Regions from separate parts of the Altererythrobacter chaiwopuensis genome, predicted to be linked through region 2. Evidence: predicted binding sites of a transcription regulator. Region 2 holds the regulator's gene; each other region holds the start of a gene.
What was found. The regulator LexA, encoded in region 2, represses DNA repair genes until DNA is damaged. The targets are predictions, from matches to a motif close to GTTCCNCNCTTGTTCT.

Region 1 (2,268 bases), on a different contig from region 2:
CAGCATGACCGCGGCTTGGGTCCGGTCAGGGCAGACCCGCAGCAGCTTGAACAGGTGATCATGAACCTGGCCGTGAACGCGCGCGATGCGATCCAGATGCATCGGGGCGGAAGCGGGCGGATCACGCTGAACACAAAGCGCGTCAACATGCGCGAAGTGGAGCAGATGGGCTCTGAAATCCTGCCTGCGGCGGATTATACCGTGCTGGTGGTGGAGGATACCGGGGGCGGTATTCCCGCGCATGTGATGCCCAAATTGTTCGAACCGTTTTTCACCACCAAGGAGCAAGGCAAGGGCACCGGCCTGGGCTTGTCGACCGCTTACGGTATCGTCAAGCAATCGGGCGGCTTCCTGTTCGCAGACAATGTGAAGGGCAGCGGCGGGCGCGTGATTGGCGCGCGTTTTTCAGTCTATTTGCCAGTGCACCAGGGGGCGGTGCCGCAAGCGGCGCAGGCGCCGATCGAGGAGCAGTCCAGCGACTGGTCGGGTGGAGGACGTGTCCTGCTGGTCGAGGACGAGGATATGGTGCGCGCGGTTGCGGAACGTTCGCTTAGCCGTGCGGGCTATGAAGTCACTGCCTGCGCCGACGGCGAGGAGGGTCTCGCCGCGATCACTGGTGGTGGGCAATTCGATCTGGTGGTGAGCGATGTGGTGATGCCGGGAATGGACGGACCCACCATGGCGCGCGCCATTCGCGAGACACATCCTGACCTGCCGGTGCTGTTCATGTCGGGCTATGCCGAAGAGCAACTGCGCAAGGATATCGACATTCCCAAGATGCATTTCCTCCCCAAGCCGTTCAGCGTCCAGCAGATCAGTGACAAGGTAGCCGGTGTGATGCGCGGGATTGCGCGCCAGTAACGCCTCAGCCAAGTCGCTGTTTGCCCTGGCTTTGAAGCCTGGTTGAAAAAATTGCGTTCCCTACTTGTTCTATTGGAACAAATCAGATACATTGCATTCCCACAGAGGGGCTGGTTAAAACTCGATAACCGCCTCTAGGCAAGCAAGGGAGGCCATGCGATGGCGACGAATCTGAAGCTGGTAGAAAAGGAATCCTCGGTGGACCGTCAAAAAGCTCTTGAAGCTGCGCTGGCCCAGATCGATCGCGCCTTTGGCAAGGGATCGGCCATGAAGCTCGGCTCGAAAGAGACGATGAATGTCGAATCGATTTCAACCGGATCGCTTGGCCTCGACATTGCGCTGGGGATTGGCGGCCTGCCCAAGGGGCGCGTGATCGAGATTTATGGCCCTGAAAGTTCGGGCAAGACCACGCTGGCGCTGCATGTAATTGCCGAAGCGCAGAAGAACGGCGGCACCGCTGCTTTTGTTGACGCCGAGCATGCGCTTGACCCGGTCTATGCCAAGAAGCTGGGCGTCGATATTGACGAGTTGATCGTGTCGCAGCCCGATACCGGCGAGCAGGCGCTCGAGATTACCGATACGCTGGTACGCTCGAACGCGATTGACGTGCTGGTGGTAGACTCTGTTGCTGCGCTGGTGCCGCGGGCGGAGATCGAAGGCGAGATGGGCGATTCGCATGTCGGCTTGCAGGCCCGCTTGATGTCGCAGTCGCTGCGCAAGCTGACCGGTTCGATCAATCGCAGCAAGTGCATGGTGATCTTCATCAACCAGCTGCGCATGAAGATCGGTGTGATGTATGGCAATCCCGAAACCACCACCGGCGGCAATGCGCTCAAGTTCTATGCTTCGGTCCGGCTCGATATCCGCCGCACCGGCCAGATCAAGGACCGCGACGAAGTTGTGGGCAACACCACCCGCGTCAAAGTGGTCAAGAACAAGGTGGCACCGCCCTTCAAGCAGGTCGAATTCGACATCATGTATGGCGAAGGCATTTCGAAGATCGGCGAAATTCTCGATCTTGGCGTCAAGGCCGGCATTGTCGAGAAGTCGGGTAGCTGGTTCTCCTATGACAGCATCCGCATCGGCCAGGGCCGCGAGAATGCAAAAACCTATCTCAAGGAAAACCCCGAGATTTGCGACAAGCTGGAAGCCGCTATCCGCGGCCGCACCGATGCTGTCGCCGAGGTGATGATGGCGGGCCCGGACGCGGATTCCGACGATTGATCCTCAAGCGGGCGCGCTGAACCCTGGCGGTTCATCGGGCGTGCCCGGAAAACCGGAAAGTCGGCGCTCGCTCATCTTCCGAGTTGGCGCCGACTTTTCGTTTCTGCCTCTGTGCCTGAATTGCAATGCTTTGCCTGACCCACCATGAGGGAACGAACCGATCTATATGGCTGATCGGTTGGT
Region 2 (2,268 bases):
GTAATGCTCAAGGCGCTCGGCTGCCGGGTAACGCGGCTTGGCCCGGTGCCGGATGACGCCGATGCGCTGGCAAACGCGCTGGCCGAAGCTGAGGGCGCTGATCTCCTGGTGACCACCGGCGGCGCCTCGGTTGGAGATCACGATCTGATGCGCCCTGCTCTTGCGGCCTGGGGCGCCAAGATCGATTTCTGGAAAGTCGCGATGAAGCCGGGCAAGCCGATCATGGTGGCAACCCGCGAGCGCAGCAATGGCAGGCAGGTGATTTTCGGTCTGCCAGGCAATCCGGTGTCGAGCTTCGTTACATGCTTCCTGTTCGTGCTGCCGCTGATCCGCGCCGCGATGGGAGCCGCTGACCCCATGCCGCGAAGGGCGCTGCTGCCATCGGGATGCGAATTGCCAGCGGTTGGCACACGCCATGAATTCCTGCGCGCCCGCTGGGATGGCAAGCACGTTACGCTTGACGATTCGCAAGACTCGTCCGCGCTGGGCGCACTTGCCAACGCAAATTGCCTGATCGATCGTGCGCCGAACGGTGGCCGGATCGAAGCAGGAACGTCTGTTCCGGTTATCCTGCTTGAAAATGGCGGAATTGCTTGACTTACCGAATCGTGTTGCCTAATTGTTCCTCATTCGTTCACCATGTTTATGGGAACGCAGGACAGGCGGCCAAGGGAGGTTTTCGCCATGCTGACGGCAAAGCAGCACGAACTGATCCGGTTTATCCAGCAACGGCTTGAAGAGACCGGCATCTCGCCAAGTTTCGAGGAAATGAAGGAAGCGCTCGATCTCAAGAGCAAATCGGGCGTGCACCGCCTGATTTCGGCGCTTGAGGAACGCGGCTTCATCCGCCGGCTGGCCAATCGCGCGCGGGCGCTTGAAGTCATCAGGATGCCGGAGAATTCTACCCCCACAGGGCGCAGCGTCATGGCGAATGCTGTCATTGCGCGCACGGCCAGCCCCGCATCGACCGCGCCGGAAGCTGCCAATGACGTGATCGAAGTGCCGCTGCACGGCCGCATCGCGGCGGGCGCACCGATCGAAGCCCTGGAAGGCCGTTCTAGCATGCCGGTTCCCGCGGCGCTGCTCGGCCCGGGCGAGCACTACGCGCTCGAAGTTTCAGGCGATTCGATGATCGAGGCCGGGATTTTCGACGGCGATTATGCGCTGGTGCGGCGCACCGATACCGCGCGCGATGGTGAAATCGTGGTGGCTCTGATCCGCAACGAGGAAGCTACGCTCAAATATCTGCGGCGCGAAAACGGGATGATCCGTCTCGATCCTGCCAATGGCGCCTATGACCCGCAGATCTATGCTCCGCATGAGGTTGTGGTGCAGGGCAAGCTTGCAGGGCTCTTGCGTCGTTATCACTAGGGATGAGATTGCGCGCCGGGCCTTGTCCCCCTCAATCCCCGGCACCGGCGCGCCACCAGCCATGCTGCCCCTGATGCTCGGCCACGGTCTGTATCTCGCGCCGGCCAAGCATTATCGTGAGGCCGCCTGACTGCTCCAGAAAGCGCTTGTCCGCTTTGAGCCAACGCGGGCGGCATGATGCGGGAAGCCAGCGATCTGCCACAACAATGTCGGCGCGCTCGCAGGCGGCAGCAAGCGCGCGCTCTTCCACCCGCAGATTGCTGCGGGAAAGGAGCAGGCTCCAGCTACGCCCGCCGCGATTGATCAACACGGAGCAGAATTCCCGGCTGCATCGCGCGTCCGGCCAGTGTTCGATCGTCACCGGTTCGCCCTGCACTCCCGCCAGTTCGAGCAAGTTGTCGCGCGCATATTCGGATCGGCTGTGGCGCAAGCTCGCCAACCGGCTCTTGTTGCCATCCGCATCGAACATGGTGATCCCGACATGCCGCCCGTCACGCGAAACAAGCACATCGGGAACCGGCGTGATCATCAGCAACAGCGTCGCAATCGCCACCGGCACCAAGCCAGCCAGCCTCCTGCGCCCTCGCCACAGCGCCAGCCACAATCCACCCGCGACATAAAGCGCGAAAGTCGGCCCGCTCATTTGCGGCATCAGCTTGATCGCGCCGGGCTGCGCTGCCGTCCAGTGCGCAATAGCCAGCAACAAATCGAGCGATCTGCCTGCCAGCCACCATACCGGAGCCCCCAGGCCCATCAGGTCGAGCAACAGCGCAATGGCGATCAGCGGCATCGAAACAAGCGTAACCAGTGGGATGGCAACCACATTGGCGAAGGCTCCATAAACTCCAGCTCGATGAAAGTGAAACAGCACGATCGGCATCAGCGTAATCTCGATCA
Region 3 (2,268 bases), on a different contig from region 2:
CGGACCCCAACGCCGCGCCCACAGCGCCAGCTTTTCGAGCAAGGCGAGATCTCCCGCCGGATCGGACGGAGCAACCTTGATCCCGGGGCACAGTGCGCGCGCATCGGCCAGCATCATGCCGGAACGCGCCCCGGCTTCCCGCCCGGCATGGTTGACAGCGGCGATGCGAGGGCCATGTGCAGTCTCGGCAATCAATACGGTGGGCGCCGCGTCTGCAACTCCGCCGCGCGTGAAACCGTTAGAGAGCCGCCAGCGATCGACTGCGAACTGTGCCAACCAGATCGACATGATCCGGCGTGGCGGCCCCTGCGGGGCTGCTGCGCGGTCGACTGGCAATGAGGGTGTTGCCGTCATCGCTCAGGCTCCATTCTCCGGTGGGGTGCGAGCGCGCACGGAACAGCTCTGCCCGCCAGGCCGGGTGACCCGGTGCCTCGGCGTTCCAGCGCGGGGGCGGCGAAGGGTACGCAGCAACCCTCCAGCGCATCCGCGCGGAAGAAAGGTCTGCCTGCGCATCGAGCCGCAGCAGCCATAGCGGCACGCCATGCTTTTCCGCTGCCAGGCTTAGCCTGCGCGAACTGGTGAAACCGAGCGCGCGCGGATTGCCGACAATCTCGCCCAGCACAAAGGCCAGGTCACGGCAGCGCAGCCCCTCTTCCAGCGCGAACAGCGCATCCTCGCAGCTCTTCGCCTCGACATGGATCAACCTGTGGCGCAGCTCGGGCGGGAGGCCCTGAGTATAGGGTCTCCCGGTCAAACGCACCGCCGCCCTGTCCTGCACCCACAGCACCTGGCGGCGGTCCTCCTGTGCCGGAGAGGCATGGTTTGCTGCCACCTTCATCGCATCGCGTGCCAGCGCCAGAGCCAGCCCCGCCCCGCTCGCCTCGTCACTATTTGCAAAGATTTCGCTATGGCAAGGCGCCGCAAGCCCTGGCCGCCAGCGCGGCAGATTGGTGCGGACCAGCGCCGCAGCGCTTTCGCTCGCACCGCTGACGGCAAGCTTTCCAGAGATAGAGAGAGCAGGGTTGAACATAATCGAACGACTCATTTGTTCGCTTTATGTTCTATTGCGCGATGATTCGCAATCGCCTGGCCAAACAAGAGGCCGCCCTCAGCCTGGGAACGGCACTTTTGTCACGCGCTCATAAAACCGACTAACCGGATAGGCCGGCCACCATGATCGCCAACAAGGCGGCAGGACACAGATACCGCACCAGAAAACGCCATAACCTGTGCAGCGCACCATCAAGCCCATTTTCACTATCGACCAGCTTGGGATCGGCAATCCAACCCACAAAGATGCACACCAGCAAGGCGCCAATCGGCATGAACAGCTTTGCCGTGACGCTATCCAGCGCCGAGAACACGCCCTCACCCTCAAACAGCGGGATGAAGCCAAGCGGGTGAAAACCGGACATCGTGTTGAGCGAATAAGCGGATGCCACACCAAGCAAGCCGGCCAACGTCGCCACAGTTATTGCCGTCAATGCCCGACTGGTCTTGAATTTCTCCATCGCCCAGGAAGTCGGAACCTCCATCAATGCCACCGAACTGGTGAGAGCGGCAAAACCAACCATGATAAAGAATGCCAGGCCGATCACCGAACCGAAGGGCATGGACTGGAACGCGTGTGGCAAGGTCGCGAACATCAATCCCAACCCGCCTTCGGTAGAAAGCCCTGCGGCGATAACGATTGGAAAAATACAAAGCCCAGCCACCAGTGCCACAGCCGTATCGGCAAATGCGATGATGGTAGAGGTTCCAGCCAGGTTGACGTCGCGTCCTACATAGGACCCGTAGGTGATCATCCCGGCCACGCCCAGCGAAAGCGAGAAAAACGCCTGACCCACGGCGGCCAGCATCACTTCTCCGGTGAGCTTGGAAAAATCAAACGTGAAAAGATATCCCAAGGTGTCCGTGAAAGCTCCACCGAATGCACCGTAGATGGTGATAAGCAGTAACAGCGCAAAAAAAGCCGGCATCAGCCAGATCGCCACAACCTCAATCCCGCCAGATACCCCGCGCGCCACAAAGTAGAGCGTGATTGCCACGAAGGCGATATCAAAGCTCGACATAGTGAAGCCGTCAGCCTGAAGCGCCGGGAAAATCGCCTGGATCTGCTCGGCACTCATGCCCTGCAAAGCCCCTCCCGTCACGCCAGACTGGAACAAGTCGAGGAAGAACAGCACGATGTAATAGAGCACCCAGCCGCCAATAACGCAGTAAAACGCCAGGATCATAAAAGCGGCAAGCACCCCCAACCCGGCCATA

Region 1: a site for LexA is predicted at 917-932, ahead of recA (recombinase RecA). Genes of this name have one in related genera too.
Region 3: a site for LexA is predicted at 1,048-1,063, ahead of ACX3VQ_RS00840 (ImuA family protein). Genes of this name have one in related genera too.

The regions. Positions count from the first base shown of each region.
Region 1 covers NZ_JBTXJF010000002.1:214,478-216,745, reverse strand. Annotated here, with positions in the region: gene ACX3VQ_RS10350 (response regulator) at 1-861, shown strand, start outside; gene recA (recombinase RecA) at 1,021-2,085, shown strand.
Region 2 covers NZ_JBTXJF010000003.1:280,601-282,868, reverse strand. Annotated here, with positions in the region: gene ACX3VQ_RS12800 (molybdopterin molybdotransferase MoeA) at 1-597, shown strand, start outside; gene lexA (transcriptional repressor LexA) at 685-1,371, shown strand; gene ACX3VQ_RS12790 (ComEC/Rec2 family competence protein) at 1,403-2,268, opposite strand, start outside.
Region 3 covers NZ_JBTXJF010000001.1:172,736-175,003, forward strand. Annotated here, with positions in the region: gene ACX3VQ_RS00835 (DUF6504 family protein) at 1-354, opposite strand, end outside; gene ACX3VQ_RS00840 (ImuA family protein) at 239-1,045, opposite strand; gene ACX3VQ_RS00845 (sodium-dependent transporter) at 1,152-2,268, opposite strand, start outside.